2 regions of the Lactobacillus sp. B4015 genome follow, and region 2 is predicted to be linked to the other one. Evidence: predicted binding sites of a transcription regulator. Region 2 holds the regulator's gene; the other holds the start of a gene.
The links. Region 2 encodes HrcA, which represses chaperone genes, less so after heat shock. Its sites were predicted from a motif close to TTAGCACTCNNNNNNNNNGAGTGCTAA; they were not measured.
Positions count from the first base shown of each region.

Region 1: the regulator HrcA is predicted to act here: its motif matches at 2,022-2,048, upstream of J3U71_RS06930 (ATP-dependent Clp protease ATP-binding subunit).

Region 1 covers NZ_JAFNOY010000006.1:4,389-12,425, forward strand. Annotated here, with positions in the region: gene J3U71_RS06925 (ATP-binding cassette domain-containing protein) at 1-1,864, shown strand, start outside; gene J3U71_RS06930 (ATP-dependent Clp protease ATP-binding subunit) at 2,085-4,187, shown strand; gene J3U71_RS06935 (branched-chain amino acid aminotransferase) at 4,534-5,556, shown strand; gene J3U71_RS06940 (class II aldolase/adducin family protein) at 5,764-6,534, opposite strand; gene J3U71_RS06945 (PTS galactitol transporter subunit IIC) at 6,749-8,037, opposite strand, start outside.
Region 2 covers NZ_JAFNOY010000005.1:34,166-42,202, forward strand. Annotated here, with positions in the region: gene dnaK (molecular chaperone DnaK) at 1-1,082, opposite strand, end outside; gene grpE (nucleotide exchange factor GrpE) at 1,101-1,694, opposite strand; gene hrcA (heat-inducible transcriptional repressor HrcA) at 1,707-2,756, opposite strand; gene ribF (riboflavin biosynthesis protein RibF) at 2,895-3,827, opposite strand; gene truB (tRNA pseudouridine(55) synthase TruB) at 3,849-4,742, opposite strand; gene J3U71_RS06030 (ribosome-binding factor A) at 4,785-5,147, opposite strand; gene infB (translation initiation factor IF-2) at 5,166-7,811, opposite strand; gene J3U71_RS06040 (ribosomal L7Ae/L30e/S12e/Gadd45 family protein) at 7,816-8,037, opposite strand, start outside.

The DNA of each region.
Region 1 (8,037 bases), on a different contig from region 2:
AGAACTTGGTGTCCGGACAGACGTACCGTACAAAGACTTGACTAAAGCAGAAAAGGAAATTGTTTTACACGGCAAGGAACGTAAGGTGCCGGTGGATTTGCCTACTTCAACGGGCCGAGTTTATCATCTCGATGCCTTATATGAAAATGCCTATAATGCTGTGGCCAATTCACGCAAAACTACGAAATCAGAGCGTGGACTGGAACGGATTAATTCTTTTTATCGTTTTAAAACCTGTCCGCGCTGTCATGGGCACCGGATTGACCCAAGTCGCTGGAGTCAATTGGTAGCTGGAAAAAATATTGTTGAAGCAGAACAACTTACGCTCGGTGAACTTGATGATTATATGAAAGAAATCGCAGCTTGGCTGCCAGATGATATGCAAGCTTTAGCGCAAAATCTGACGGGTGAATTGCTGCATCAGGTCAAGCCTCTACTAAAATTAGGGTTAGATTACTTGAGCTTAGCTCGTCAGGCTAATAGTCTTTCAACTGGTGAATTGCAGCGAATTCAATTGGGGCGCACCTTGCGGACAGAAACTACAGGAGTACTTTATGTGCTGGATGAACCATCTGTGGGACTGCATCCAGATAATGTTGCTGGGTTAATTGAGGTTTTTCACGAACTGGTCAATCAAGGCAATTCATTAGTCGTTGTTGACCATGAAACTTCAATTATAAGTGCTGCTGACTGGATTGTTGAAATTGGTCCGGGATCAGGTTCGCAGGGCGGCCAAATAATTGCTGAAGGCTCGCCAAAAGAAATTGCGCAGAAGCCAGAATCTCTAATTGGTCCGTATTTAAAAGGAATAGCTCCACTTTATGTGCGGCCACAGGTGGATACAAAGAAGCTTTTTAGTGAAGGCACAATTAAGTTTACTGTCACTGACCGTTTCAATTTACAAAATGTTCACACGCAAATTCCGGTTGGGCGGTTGACTGCAGTTACGGGTTTTTCTGGAGCAGGCAAAACAACGTTAATTCTTGATTCGCTCATTCCCGCATTAAAGGCGCAAGAAAAACAGGTAGATGGTCCAAGCTGGGTAAAAGATTTGACTAGCGGTGGAATCAAAAACGTTATTAGCGTTGATTCTTCGCCGGTTGGCAAAAATCAGCGCTCTACGGTCGCTACTTATACTGATATTATGGATAATTTGCGCAAATTATTTGCCCGCCAGCCGTTAGCTCAAAAGCTAAAGTATAAGGCAGCGCATTTTTCCTACAATAATAAAGAAGGTGCGTGTCCGGCATGTGGTGGTACTGGAGCAATTTCACTTGATATTCAGTATTTGCCCGATATGGTTGAGACTTGTTCAGTTTGTGGTGGCCACCGGTTTAACCAAGACGTCTTGCGTGTAAAATGGCATGGACTGAGTATTGCAGACGTGCTTGATTACTCGGTTGACGATGCTTTGAAAGAACAGTTATTTAGGGATGAGCCTAAGATTGAAAAAACAATTACTACTTTGCATGATATGGGGCTAGGATACCTGCATTTAGGTGAATCAACACCTGCGTTGTCAGGCGGAGAAGCACAGCGGCTAAAATTGACTAGTCATCTCCACCGGCGGCAAAAAGGCAGTCTTTTTGTCTTTGATGAGCCAACAGTTGGTCTTCATCCACACGATGTTAGGACCTTGCTAGCTGTTTTTCAAAAATTACTGAAGCAGAAGGCAACGATTATTACGATTACTCATGATCTGGATATTATGGCTAATAGTGATTATATGATTGACATGGGTCCACGTGGTGGATTGCAAGGAGGAAAAATTGTTGCATGTGGGCAGCCTGTGGATATATCGCACAAAAAGGATAGTTTAACCGCCAAATATTTGGCTGAACACATGAATTTATATCAAAAATAGCATAATTATTAAACCTTGATAACAACAATAAAGTTGATTTATCAAGGTTTTTTAGTTAAAAAAGGAAAAATTCACAAGTTAAGCAAAAAAATGTGGAAAAGTAAGCAAAAAGGGTTGCATTCTGTGGATAACCTGCTACAATATTATATGTAAGCAGTTAGCAGTCGACAACGTCGAGTGCTAATTACAAAATTTAAACCTATTAAAGGGGTGTATATGTATGGCATATTTTGATAACGAATTTGACAATCTATTTAACGAATTAAATAATTCTTTCTTTAACAATGATGATAATGGCTCGATTCCAGTTCACTATTCGAGCATGAATATTTCTCCACAAGGCATGAACCAGAACGGCCAAATGCCTGGTCAACCAAAAAAGGAAAAACCAATTGGCGTTGACTTAGTTGAGCAAGCTAAAAACAATAAATACGATCCTGTAATTGGTCGTGATGAACAAATCCAAGAAGTAATTGAAATTTTAAGCAGACGTAAAAAGAATAATCCGGTTTTAGTCGGACCTGCAGGTGTTGGTAAAACCGCGATTGTTGAGGGCTTAGCACAAAAAATTGCTTCAGGTGATGTTCCTGACAAGATGAAAGATAAGCATATTATTGCAATTAACATTAATGATATGGTTGCGGGTTCTAGCCTTCGTGGTAGTTTCGAAGAGCGCCTGAAGAAGGTAATTGACGAAGCTAAGAAGAATCCAAACATCATCTTATTCATTGATGAAATTCATAACATTGTTGGTGCAGGTTCAACTGATTCTGAAAATAATAGTGGCGATGCTGCTAACATTTTGAAACCAGCTCTGGCTAGTGGTGACTTGAACTTAATCGGTGCAACGACAACAGGAGAATACCGTCGAATTGAAAATGATGCTGCTTTGGCACGTCGTTTCCAACCAGTACAGGTTCCAGAGCCATCTGCTGATGTAACGGTTAAAATTTTAGAGGGTCTGAAGAAAAAGTATGAAGACTATCACCACGTTAAATACAGTGACAGTGCTTTACGCTTAGCCGTTGAATTATCACAACGCTACATTCAGGGCCGCTATTTGCCAGATAAGGCAATTGACTTAATGGACGAAGCTGGTGCTAAGAAGGGTCTTGACACTATTCCTAGTGATGAAGCATCAATTAAAAAGAGAATTGCTAGTCTTGAAAAGGAAAAAGAAGAGGCCGCTAAAAATGAGGACTACAACAAAGCTAGTGATTTGAAGAAGAAGATTGAGGAGTTACGTGAAAAAGCTGATCACGTTGATGATGCTGCAACTCCACGCGTAACCGACCAAGACATCTATGCTTTAATTGAAGCAAAAACTAAGATTCCAATGAGCGAACTTCATGCCAGTGAGGGACAAAAGAACCTTGATTTAGCTGCTAAATTAAAGAAGTCCGTTATTGACCAGGATAATGCAATTGACGTGATTACTGATGCAATTGCCCGTAAGCAAGTATTCAAGGATAACAATCGTCCAACTGGTTCATTCCTACTGACTGGTCCAACTGGTGTTGGTAAAACTGAGCTGGCTAAACAATTGGCAATTCAATTGTTCGGCGGTGAAAATCACCTGATTAGACTTGATATGTCCGAGTACCAAGACCAAATGGCAGTTAATAAACTAATTGGTTCAGCACCAGGCTATGTTGGCTACGGTGAAGGTGGACAATTAACTGAAAAAGTACGTCATCAACCATATAGCTTGATTCTGTTTGACGAAATTGAAAAAGCTAATCCACAAGTCTTTAACGCATTATTACAAATTATGGATGATGGTCGCTTAACCGATGCCCAAGGTAGAACTGTTTCATTTAAAGATACAATATTGATCATGACTTCAAATGCTGGGTATTCAGATAACTTACTCAAGGATGGCAAGGTCGACCATGATAAAATGATCCAAGCCTTAGAAGCCTACTTTAGACCAGAGTTTTTGAACCGGCTTGATGCAATCGTACCGTTCAATTCACTGACCGAAGAAGATATGACTAAGATCATCGATATTTACTTAAAGAAGATGTCACATGTCTTAGCTAAGAGGGATGTGAAAGTAGAAATTTCCCCTGAAGCAAAAGCTTATTTGGCAGAAAAAGGCTACGATAAGAAGTTTGGTGCACGGCCACTACGTCGGGTAGTTGAGCAAGATCTGGAAACTCCAATTGCAAAATTGCTAATGAAGGAGCCTGACAACAAAGAAGTTAAGTTTACTGCAGATGACCAGCATGTTTACTTAAATGGTGATGCAGTTTTAACTATTACACCAAAAGCTGATAAGACCGATAAAACTAAATCTGAAACTAAAGAAAATAAGGACTAATTGAAAATTAGGCTAATTGCTAAACACTAATTGAAGACTAGTTTCCGCTACTTCGCGGGAGCTAGTCTTTTTTTGTCTAAATTTGAAGTAGTAAGTTTTTTCCTGCCCAATGGTTACTTGCCTTTTATCCTAGTATTGAACTACTGACTGAACTATTTGTTTCACGTGTGACACTCAAGCAGAGTTAACTATTTTTTGCCAAAAAGATATTTTGGTAATTTGTGCAATAAAGGATTGACATCATTAAATTTATGGTCTAAATTAGTTAACAATTAACTATTAATTAAAAAGCTAATAATTTATTATTAGTTTATGTAACATAAGGAGTAATAAAGGGTGGATTGTTATGAAACAACGAGTAGAAGATCTTGATTGGAAAAATTTAGGCTTCGTTTATCGCGATTTACCATATCGCTATGAAGCTAAATATAAAGACGGCGAATGGCAAGAAGGAAAGTTGGTTGAGAATTCAACCATTACCCTTTCCGAAGGGGCAGAAGTACTGCACTATGGCCAAGAGATTTTTGAAGGTTTGAAAGCCTACCGGCGTGAGGACGGTAAAATCAACTTGTTTCGCCCAGATCAAAACGCTCATCGTTTTACTTTGTCAGCTCAGCGCTTGGCAATGCCACCATTTCCTGAAGACTGGTTTGTAGAGGCAGTAAAGCAAGTGGTGCATGCGAATGAAGAATTTGTGCCACCATATGATAGTGGCGCAACTCTTTATTTACGTCCATTCATGGTTGGTACCTCAAATGTTTTGGGTGTTCAAGCTGCCGATGAATACATTTTTCGCATTTTTGCCGTTCCGGTAGGGGCTTATATCAAGGGCTTGAACCCAGCCGACTATATTGTCAGCGATTATGACCGTGCTGCCTATGCGGGAACTGGTCAAGCTAAAACCTCAGGTAACTATGCCAGCAGTTTATTGCCATCGGTTGAGGCGCATAAGAATGGCTATGCCGATTGTTTGTACCTTGATCCACGTGAACATAAATATGTTGATGAGTTTGGTGGCGCCAACTTTTATGGCATTACCCAAGAAGGCCAATTTGTTACTCCTAAGTCAAAATCGATTTTAATTTCAATTACCAAACGGTCCTTGTTAGAGCTTGCTAAGGAGCAGGGATTAAATCCGGTTGAGCGCCAAATCACCTTAGAAGAAGCTTTTAAGATGAAAGAAGCTGGTGCAATGGGTACCGCCGCTGTTATTTCGCCGGTGGGCTCCATTACCTATAATGGTAAAAAGCATGTTATTTACAGTGAAACAGAAACCGGCCCGGTGACAACTAAATTGTACAATGAATTAGTTGATATTCAATACGGTAAAAAGAAGGGCCCAGAGGGTTGGGTACAAACACTGGATTAATATTACTAGCAGGCTATGGTAAATCAACTACATCTCCTAATTATATTTACAATAGCCGCAAAAAAGCTGACAAAAATTTGCCAGCTTTTTAAGTGGAAGAATAACCAATTTTTACGGACCATCAACTAATAATCTGAGATTAAAGTTGCATTTGCGTAAAATTTGTTATATTTTCAAAGTAGTTATATTTGATAAAAGGGGCACTAGTTAGTCGCCTTTTTTATTTTGCTCTTTTTTCCGATTATAAAGAGCTTTACCCGCTTTAACATCTTCCCAAGTGCCAATCTTGGTATCTTCCGAATAATATCCGTCTAAGACGCCGATTTGCTGAAAAACGGTTTGCTTGTAAGCAACCTTGGCATTATATTCGGTAATATCAACATCAGCCAAAGATTTGTGCAGAGCAGTTAACGGATCCATATCCTTGCCGCCAGAAGTAAAGAGGGTACCGTGAGAATTAAGGATAAAACCGTTGCGTAACGCCTTTTTGCCTAGTTTTTTGATTTCACCGGCGACATATTGGGCTAATTCTTCCGTACACATGGGATGCCACGTAAGGGTTCTAATTTCTTGTAATTTTTGTGTTGCCTCAGTGACATTCGGCATATTTAAACCGCTTGTTCCCCAAAACATGCACTGATCAGCATGGGAGTGAAAAACACACTTAATCTCGGGATTGGTATCATAGATGGCTTCGTGCATATTTATTTCACGTGTAACATTACCGTTGCCAGAAATAACTTTGCGCGTGTGCGGTTCAATGACTAAAATCTGGTCGGCCGTTAGGTAACCCATGTATGCTTCTGACATCATAGTTGGCGTCATCACATAATAGTTTTTGCCGGTTTCGTCCTGCACTTTAATACTGATATTTCCACCAACAATATTGGTATCGCGCCGTTCCATTACCTCACGAACGACCTTGGCCAAATCCTCGCGTTCATATTCAAATGGTATTCTGCCTGCTGGATATTGCATCAAATTCTTCCTTTCTAATTATCTTTTGTTGTAGTGACTCTGTTTTTTTTTAGAAAAAAGAATACCACTTCCTTTCTTATCGATTAGCATCCCTAAACCAATTACGAAAATGTTTAACCAATATTGATGGGAAAGAATTGCCAAAAAGAATAAGCTAAAGGCTAAAAAGGATAAGCAGGTCCAAAAAAATTTGCTTTTTACCATTTTTACACCATTACTTTAATTTGCTATATTTCAATGCCGGAATCGGGTTCTTTTTAAATGACCGGTAAAGGAGCCAGAAAAGTGCCAGAAGGGCAATTAAACCAACAATCGCCCAGATGTTACCACGACCTACCCAAGCCATTAAAAATCTTAATTCCGGTGCTTCGATTGAGCTCCAAGAAACTTGGGCACCTGCTGGAACTTTAATTGAAGTACTTGATTTCGCTAACTTAGTAAAAATATCAGCAAAATAGGATGCGCCGTACAAAAAGATTGGTTCGTAAATAATGCCTAGAACCATCATTCGTAAGAGATTGCCACCAGTCAGTAGTAAGCCGCCAACGCCAATACAATAATTAATTACACCTGCAATTGGTAAAATCTTGTTACCTGGCAAAATAGCCGCATAAATAATTGAAATTGGGATCATTAGCACCATGGTTACCCATAATTCGGTACTCTGCCCTAAGATTGGCCAATCTAATCCAATAACGAATGTTCTTCCTTTAACGTGTTTTTTCATAAAATTACTCATAGTAGTTCCAAATGGTGTTAGAGCATCCATAAAGAACTTGGCCATTACTGGGAAAATCGCCATAACAGCTCCGACGGTGACTGCAAGATTAAGGGCATCGCCGATACTGTAGCGTCCAGCTAGTGCCAACACTAGGCCAATAATGGCTCCCATTGTTACTGGTTCACTAAAGACACCAATCTTACGTTTTAACGATGTTGCATCCCATTCACGGTTAAAAATGGGGATGTAGTCCATCAATTTGTTAATCGGGGACATAATAATTGCTGTAAATGCCTCAATGTGGGTTACGGTAACACCTTCATACCCAAGCATATTGGCAATTTCTTTACTCCACATATCGCCCAATTTTAAGCAGATAACAACTTGGATGGCCCCACAGATAAAGCCCCAGATTAAACTGCCAGAAATTTGGTAAACCATGTAAGCTGTCAGTGCGATACCCCAAACATTCCACATGTCGGCGTTCATTGTATTAGTCATTTTGGTAAAAATCATGACTAAATTAACCACGATTTCTACGACGAAAAACAAAAAAGCTAGGGTCCAACTCCAAGTAATTGCAGCTGCACCAGTCCAACCAAAGTCAACTGCCGGTAAATTGATGCCAGTATATTTAGCCAGAGCCTTTGCAGCAGGACTAACGGTTTCAGTCAACTGGTTGATCGCCATTGACATGCCAATAAATCCGGTTCCTAAATAGAGTCCGGAAAGGATAGCTTTAGAGGGTTTCATTCCAAAAATTAGCCCTAAGATCATAATTA
Region 2 (8,037 bases):
ACGACATCTTTAACATCACCGGAGATAACCCCACCTTGAATAGCGGCACCTAAAGCTACAGCTTCATCTGGGTTGATTGAATGGTCAGGTTCCTTACCAGCCCATTTTTTAACTGCTTCTTGAACAGCAGGTATACGAGTTGAACCACCGTTTAAAATAACTTTATCAATATCGCCAACAGTTAAATCGGCATCCTTCAAAGCATTATCAAATGGAACCTTGGTACGATCAACTAAATCAGCAGTCAATTCATCAAACTTAGCACGAGTTAAGTCAGCTTCAAGGTGAAGAGGACCAGACTCACCAGCAGAAATGAACGGAAGAGAAATATGAGTTGATGATACACCTGATAAATCTTTCTTAGCTTTTTCAGCAGCATCCTTTAACCGTTGTAAAGCCATCTTGTCTTTAGAAAGGTCAACGCCATTTTCATCTTTAAAGTTCTTGATAAGCCAGTCAATAATCTTATTATCAAAGTCATCCCCACCAAGGTGAGTATCACCGTTAGTCGAAAGAACTTGGAAGACGCCATCACCTAATTGCAATACAGAAACATCAAACGTACCACCACCAAGGTCGTAAACTAACACTTTCTCGTCTTCGGCATCTTTATCAAGACCGTAAGCAAGTGATGATGCAGTAGGCTCATTGATGATCCGTTTAACTTCTAAACCGGCAATCTTACCGGCATCCTTAGTAGCTTGACGTTGTGCATCGTTGAAGTATGCGGGTACGGTGATAACTGCTTCCGTAACTTTTTCACCTAAATAATCTTCAGAAAATTTCTTGATATATTGTAAAATCATGGCAGAAATTTCTTGTGGAGTATAAGACTTATCGCCAATTTTTACCTTGTAATCGGTCTCACCCATATGACGCTTAATTGATGAGATTGTGTTAGGGTTAGTGATTGCTTGTCTCTTAGCAACTTCACCTACTTGAATTTCACCATCTTTAAATGCGACAACGGAGGGAGTGGTACGGTTACCTTCTGGGTTAGTAATAATCTTTGGTTCTTTACCCTCTAAAACTGCTACTGCTGAGTTAGTGGTTCCGAGGTCAATACCGATAACTTTTGACATTAATAATCTTCCTTTCAATTATTGTGCAACAACAACCATTGCTGGTCTTAGTGTACGATCTTTATATGAATATCCTTTTTGTAAAACTTGAACAACGTGATCTTTTTGTTCATCATTTTCAGCTTCTATGGTTTGTACTGCTTGATGTAAATTAGGATCAAATTTAGCTCCCTCAGCTTCAATTTCACTGATACCATGATCCTTCATCGCCTTAATCAAAGCATCCAAGGTCATTTGGACACCCTTTTTAAGTTGTTTAGAAGCTTCATCATCTACTTTAGTATTCAAGGCACGTTCAAGGTTATCCATTGCTGGTAGAACATCCTTTGCTAAAGATTGTGATTCATACTTGATTAATTGTGCACGCTCATTATTGTAGCGATTTTGCATATTTTGCATTTCCGCTTGACTACGAAGGAATTTATCCTCCAAGTCTTTCTTTTCTTCTTGAGCTTTGGCTAAATTTTCCGCAAGCTTTTTTTCTGCAGAATTTTGATCTTTGTGCTCGTCAGCCTTAGTATTTACTTTGTTTTTCTCATCTTTTTTAGCCTTTTTTGTTTGACTTTGTTTTTTAGCCAAATCTTTTTCGCTAACATATTTTTCCTTACTCACGGCTAACCTCCTTTATTTAAACCTGCCATAATATTCAAGCAGTTTCTTAGCCAATTCATTTCTAAAATATTCCAAAAGGCCAATAACTTGTGAATATGGCATATTATTTGGACCAAGTAAAGCAATTATGCCCTTGCCATGGGAGCCAACGCTATACTCTGCCGTAAGCAGACTATAATCTCTTAACAAATCATTTGACAATTCAGAACCCAAACTTACACGTACCGGATATTTACCACGTTCTGAATTAATCTTGTCATCAACAAAATTAGAAATCAAATCATTGTGATCAATCAATTCATATAGTGAACGCAAGTTAGAAACATCATCATACGAACTATTATTCAATAAGTTGATTTGACCATCAACATACATCTGCTCACTAGCAGCATCGTTAATAACATCTTCAACTAAATCAATTAGTTCGCTTACATGATTGCTCGTTAGCTTTTTACCTAAAGTCTGATTAAGCAAGGTAGGAGTTATCTCGCTTAAATCTTTTCCTACGAGTTTATCGTTAATCATCCGCACAGCTTTTTCTACTTCATCACCATGTACATTATAAGGTAAGCTGTAAACTTGGCTATGGACGTTACCATCACTGGTTACCAAGATTGCCATAATTTGGCGATTGAATAACGGTACGATTCGAAAGCCAGTAATAGTTAAATCACTATTTTCTGGTCCCTCCGCAAAAGCAGTATAATTAGTCAAGTCAGAAAGAATTTTGGCAGCTTCCTGCACAATCTCGTTGACTTGGTGAAAAGGCTGATCTAATTGACTAACAATTTTCTGGTAAACAGACGAAGGGATTTGAAGAGGTTCAAGCAAATTATCTAAGTAATACCGATAACCTTCAGTAGACGGTACGCGTCCACTGGAAAGGTGTGTTTTCTCAAGTAATCCCTTCTCTTCCAAAGCAGCCATTTCATTACGAATAGTTGCACTCGAAACTTTAATTGGCAACTGATTCATGACCGTCTTAGATCCAACCGGTTCATGCGTTTGCGTAAAATCATTAATAATTGTCTTTAAAATTAATTCTTGACGTTCGGTCAACATAAAAATCGCCCTCACTTTTAGCACTCATACTTATCAGGTGCTAACAATTATTATGATACTAGTTTTTAGCAGAATGTCAAGTCGAGTGCTAAACTTTTTCTGACAAAATGCAGTTTTCTAATTAACCGGAAGAATTTATTAGTTTCTCTGCGCAAAATAAGCCTTTATTTGAGCTTCATCTTGTTTCATCTGCATTTTTAACTCGTTCAAGTTAGCAAACTTAATCTCACCACGTGTATACTTGTACCATTTTATAACCATGTCCTCGTCATAAGCTTCTTCATTAAACCCAAATAAATTAGATTCAATAAAAATCTTCTTATTATCATTAATAGTTACATTATAGCCAACACTGGTCATTGAGTCATACCATTGACCCTTAATTTTAGTTCGGGTTGCATACACGCCAACCTTTGGCACCACTTTGTTAGTATCCCATACTAGATTAGCTGTAGGAAAGCCCAATTTATGTCCATTACGCAGACCATGACCTACTGTCCCAGACATAACATATGGCGCACCCAAAAGTTTTTGTGCTAAGTCCATCTGACCAGCAGTAATTGCCTTTTTAATTTCCGTCGAGCCAATCTTTTGCCCATCATAAGATTGTTTCGGAACATCAATTATTTCAAATCTGCCTCTAGCAAATTTAGGAAAATTTTTCATATTAGCAATATCTTTGGGACCATAAGTATAATCAAAGCCAGCCACTACCGTGTCAGCACCCAGTTTGACGACAATGTTATCAACAAATTCTTGTGCTGTTAACTGGCAAAATTGCTCATTAAAATGCATGACCAATAAATAGTCAACACCAAGTTTTTGCATTTTATAGGCTTTTTCACCTAAATTATCTATATAGGTAACTTGTGAATTTTGGTAAACCTCTTTAGGATGACGGTCAAAGGTCATTACAACCAAGGGCAAGTGCTTGTTGTCTGCCTTTTTTTTGGCAATTTTAATTAACTGTTGGTGTCCGAGATGGACACCATCAAAAAAACCAAGCGCTAAGATAATATTAGTTGGAAATAGCTTTTCGCCGATGGGGTAAGTTAAATGGATAATGTGCACGATAAATAACCTTCATTTCACCTATTCGTTTTGTAACAGCATCAAATCAGGGCGATAAACAGCATCATCCTTTTGATAGATTGCTTTAACGCTATTATTGTACCTTAATGCAACCCTTTTTGCATTCGTTTTCAAAGGAATTGAATTGCCATTTTTTACTTTTAGCCATTGACCATTAGTTAAATCACAAGTTTCATAATCCTTAAAAAAGGCATCAATTGGTTGAATAAAGTTGGTCACTTCATCAGGATGAGCAATAATTTGATCAAGTTTAACCGCTTGATCAATGATAAAACCAGAACTTGCAGTCCGGCGTAATGTTTTCATCACGGCTGGAACCCCGAGCCGGGTGCCTAAGTCATTAACAAGGGATCTTACATAAGTACCTTTACTACATTCAATTTGAAAATCAAATTCTTGAAAACCGGTTTTTGAATCAAATACCGGTTCAGACATAGTATCATAGGCAAAAATTTGCACTTGCCTTTTTGGCCGGTCTACTTCGATACCCTCACGAGCGTATTCATATAGATGCTTACCATTAACCCGGACAGCTGAATAAATTGGTGGTACCTGTTCAATTTGGCCAACAAATTTCTGCATTTGCTGTTCAATTTCTTCTTTTGCAATCGGATCAGTCAACTTCTGACTTTTGAGAACCTTACCACTTATATCATAGCTATCAGTAGCATAGCCTAAAATAGCTGTTCCCACATATTTCTTATTTTGCGTATGCATTAATTCAATTAACTTGGTGGCCTGACCAATTGCTATTGGCAAAACACCAGTTACATCGGGATCCAAAGTACCAGCATGACCGATTTTCCTAATATGAAGGGCTTTGCGTAAATGGTAGACGACGTCAGCACTGGTCATGCCTTTGTCTTTATCAACCACTAAAATTCCATTTATCATTTTACCTTACCCACTAAAAAAGCGCCCAACAGCGCTTTTTGGTTAATTATTTCGATCTTCATCTTGCTTTTTAACTTCAGCAATTAGTCGATCAATTTTACTACCATATTTTACTGAATTGTCTCGCTTGAAAATTAATTCAGGCACTTTATAAACTGTTAAAATTTGACCAAGCAAATGACGCATCATGCCCTTTGCTTTTTCAAGTCCTGCAGCAGCTTCTTCTTCCTTTTTTGGATTTTCAGAAAGAATGCTGTAGTAAACAGTTGCATACGACAAATCATTAGTACATTCAACTGCAGTAATTGTAACATCGCTTACGCGTGGATCACGAATATTTTTCCGCAGAATTTTGGTTAATTCACGGAGGATCTCTCCTTCAACACGACCTACTCTGTGTTTCATGTTTTCCTCCCCGTCAAACTAGTTAGGCTTAACTTCTTGCTGTTCAACTGCTTCTAATTCATCACCAATTTTAATGTCATTATAACCTTCAATTGTCAAACCACAATCAAAACCTTGCTTAACAATTTTAGCATCATCCTTAAATCGCTTAAGTGAAGCAACTTTACCGTTATAAATGACCACACCGTCACGAATTAAGTTGACATCAGAATCGCGTGTGATGTAACCCGAGTCAACAAAAGCACCGGCAATAGTTCCAACTTTAGAAACTTTCCAAGTTTCACGAACTGTTAAGTTGCCGACAACCTTGTCCTCGTATGTTGGCTCAAGCATTCCTTGCATAGCTGCCTTAACATCATCAATCGCCTTGTAAATAATACTATATAAGCGAATATCGACACCATCAGCCTCAGCTTGCGACTTAGCAGTTGCCGTTGGTCGAACATTAAAGCCGATGATGAAGGCATTGGAAGCACCAGCCAATGTGACATCAGATTCATTAACGGCACCTACGCCTGCGTGAATAATGTTAACGCGAACGCCCTCTACCTCAATCTTTTCTAGAGATTGTTGCAAAGCTTCTGTCGAACCTTGAACATCTGCCTTTAAGACAACATCGACTTCCTTCATATTCTCTTTCTTCATTGTGTCAAACAAATTATCAAGAGTAACATGAGTAACATTTTCACGTGATTGTTGTAATGCTTGTTGAGCTCTTTGCTCACCAACACTTCGAGCAGTCTTTTCGTCATCAAAGACAACGACCTTATCAGCTGATTCAGGAACATCATTCAAACCAGTAATTTCAACTGGCATTGAAGGTGTTGCCTTTTCAACCTGCCGACCACGATCATTGGTCATTACCCGAACACGACCAAACCGGTTACCAACAACAATTGGATCACCAGTATGAAGCGTACCTTGTTGAACTAACAAGTCGGCAACTGGACCACGTCCACGAGACAACCGAGCTTCAATAACCGTACCGATAGCTTTTTGTTTTGGATCAGCCTTTAATTCCATCACATCAGCTTGAAGTAAAATCATTTGCAATAATTCATCAACATTTTCACCAGTTTTGGCAGAAATATTAACAAAGATGGTATCGCCACCGTAATCTTCTGGAATAAGATTATACTTCATCAATTGCTCAGTAACATGTTGTGGGTTGGCGCCTGGAGCATCCATTTTATTGATTGCAACAATGATTGGAACTTTAGCGCTTTTAGCATGATCAATAGCTTCAATTGTTTGTGGCATTACACCGTCATCAGCAGCTACGACCAAAACAACAATATCAGTAATCTCTGCACCACGTTCACGCATATTTGAAAAGGCCGCGTGTCCAGGGGTATCCAAGAAGGTAATCAAATGATTATCAATTCTAACCTGATATGCACCAATCTTTTGCGTAATACCGCCAGCTTCATGATCGGTAACATGAGTATGACGTAAACGATCAAGTAAAGTCGTCTTTCCGTGGTCGACGTGACCCATGATTGTGACTACAGGTGGGCGCTTAATCTGATGCTTAGATTCCTTAGAGGCTTCCATTCTCTTATTATATAAGTTATCGATATCAGACATGTCTTCATGAACTTTTTCTTCAGAATTAATTCCGTATTCAGCTGCAACTAGTTCAATTGCATCCTTGTCCAAAGATTGATTTTGATTAGTCATCACCCCAAGCATGAATAACTTTTTAACAATTTCTGCTGGTTCACGGTGAAGAATTTTACCCAAATCCTGTGCATTCATCCCAACTTCATAAACTAAAGTTTCTGGTAATGGACGCTCTTTTCTTTGGGTTGGCTGCTTTTTCGGCATTTGTTCATATTGACGTTTCTTATTCTTGCGCTTACGCTTCTCTTGGTGCTTAGAATAAGTATTGTTGTTATTGCCGAATGCTTGATTCTTTCCTTTGCGACCTGGTTTACCATTATTACGTGAATTATGGCCATTGCCACGACGCTTTTCTTCTTTGGCAGGTTCTGGAACAGAATTATTGTCGATAGCCTTGGGCCGCTCTGAAGTAGCAGTTTGGTTTTGTTTCATTCTAGCTGGCGAAGGCTTAATAATTTTAGGACCGGTCACTTTAGAAGCAGAAGTTTCAACCTTCTTTACTTTAACAACATCTTGCTTCTTGGCACTGGTTTCTTCCTCAGTTTCTTGTGGTTTACTCGTATTATTCTTATAAGACTCACGAGCCCTTTCAGTTTGACGATTCAGCGTACTCTCTTCAACTCTCTGTTTTTGTTTTAATTGCTTCAAAAGATCTTGTGCAGCGGGTTTCTGTGTTCTTGTGGATTGTTCTCGGTTAGAACGTTGCTGTGAATAATCTTGCCCTTTGCGATTGCGGTTGTTTGAACGGTGGTTATTATTGTGCCGATTGTTCTTATTACTTTTACCGTCTTCATGTTTTTTCTCATTTTTACGGATGGAAGCAACAGAAATCTTAATCTTGCTACTCTTTTTAGCAGCTTTTTCTTGCTTTTTGGCGGGAGCGGGGTTACGGAAACTACCCTTTAACTGATTCACTTGTGAATCCTCTAGTGATGACATATGATTTTTTACATCAAAGCCAAGGTCTTTCGCCTTATTGACCACATCTTTATTATCGATGCCTAAATCTTTTGCAATTTCATAGATTCTCTTCTTAGCCATCAAATCACACTCCTTCATTTATCTTTTGTATTAACGCTTTGCAAAAACCTGTATCAGTAATCCCCAATACCTTACGGTTTTTACCTATTGCATGCGATATCTCGCTACTGCTGAATTCAGAAATGACAGTAGCATCATTTTGCTTAGCAATTCGAGTAAGCTTTTCGCTTGTATCCGCGTGACTATCATTAGCCAAAATTACTATTTTAACTTTTTTTGCCTTTAA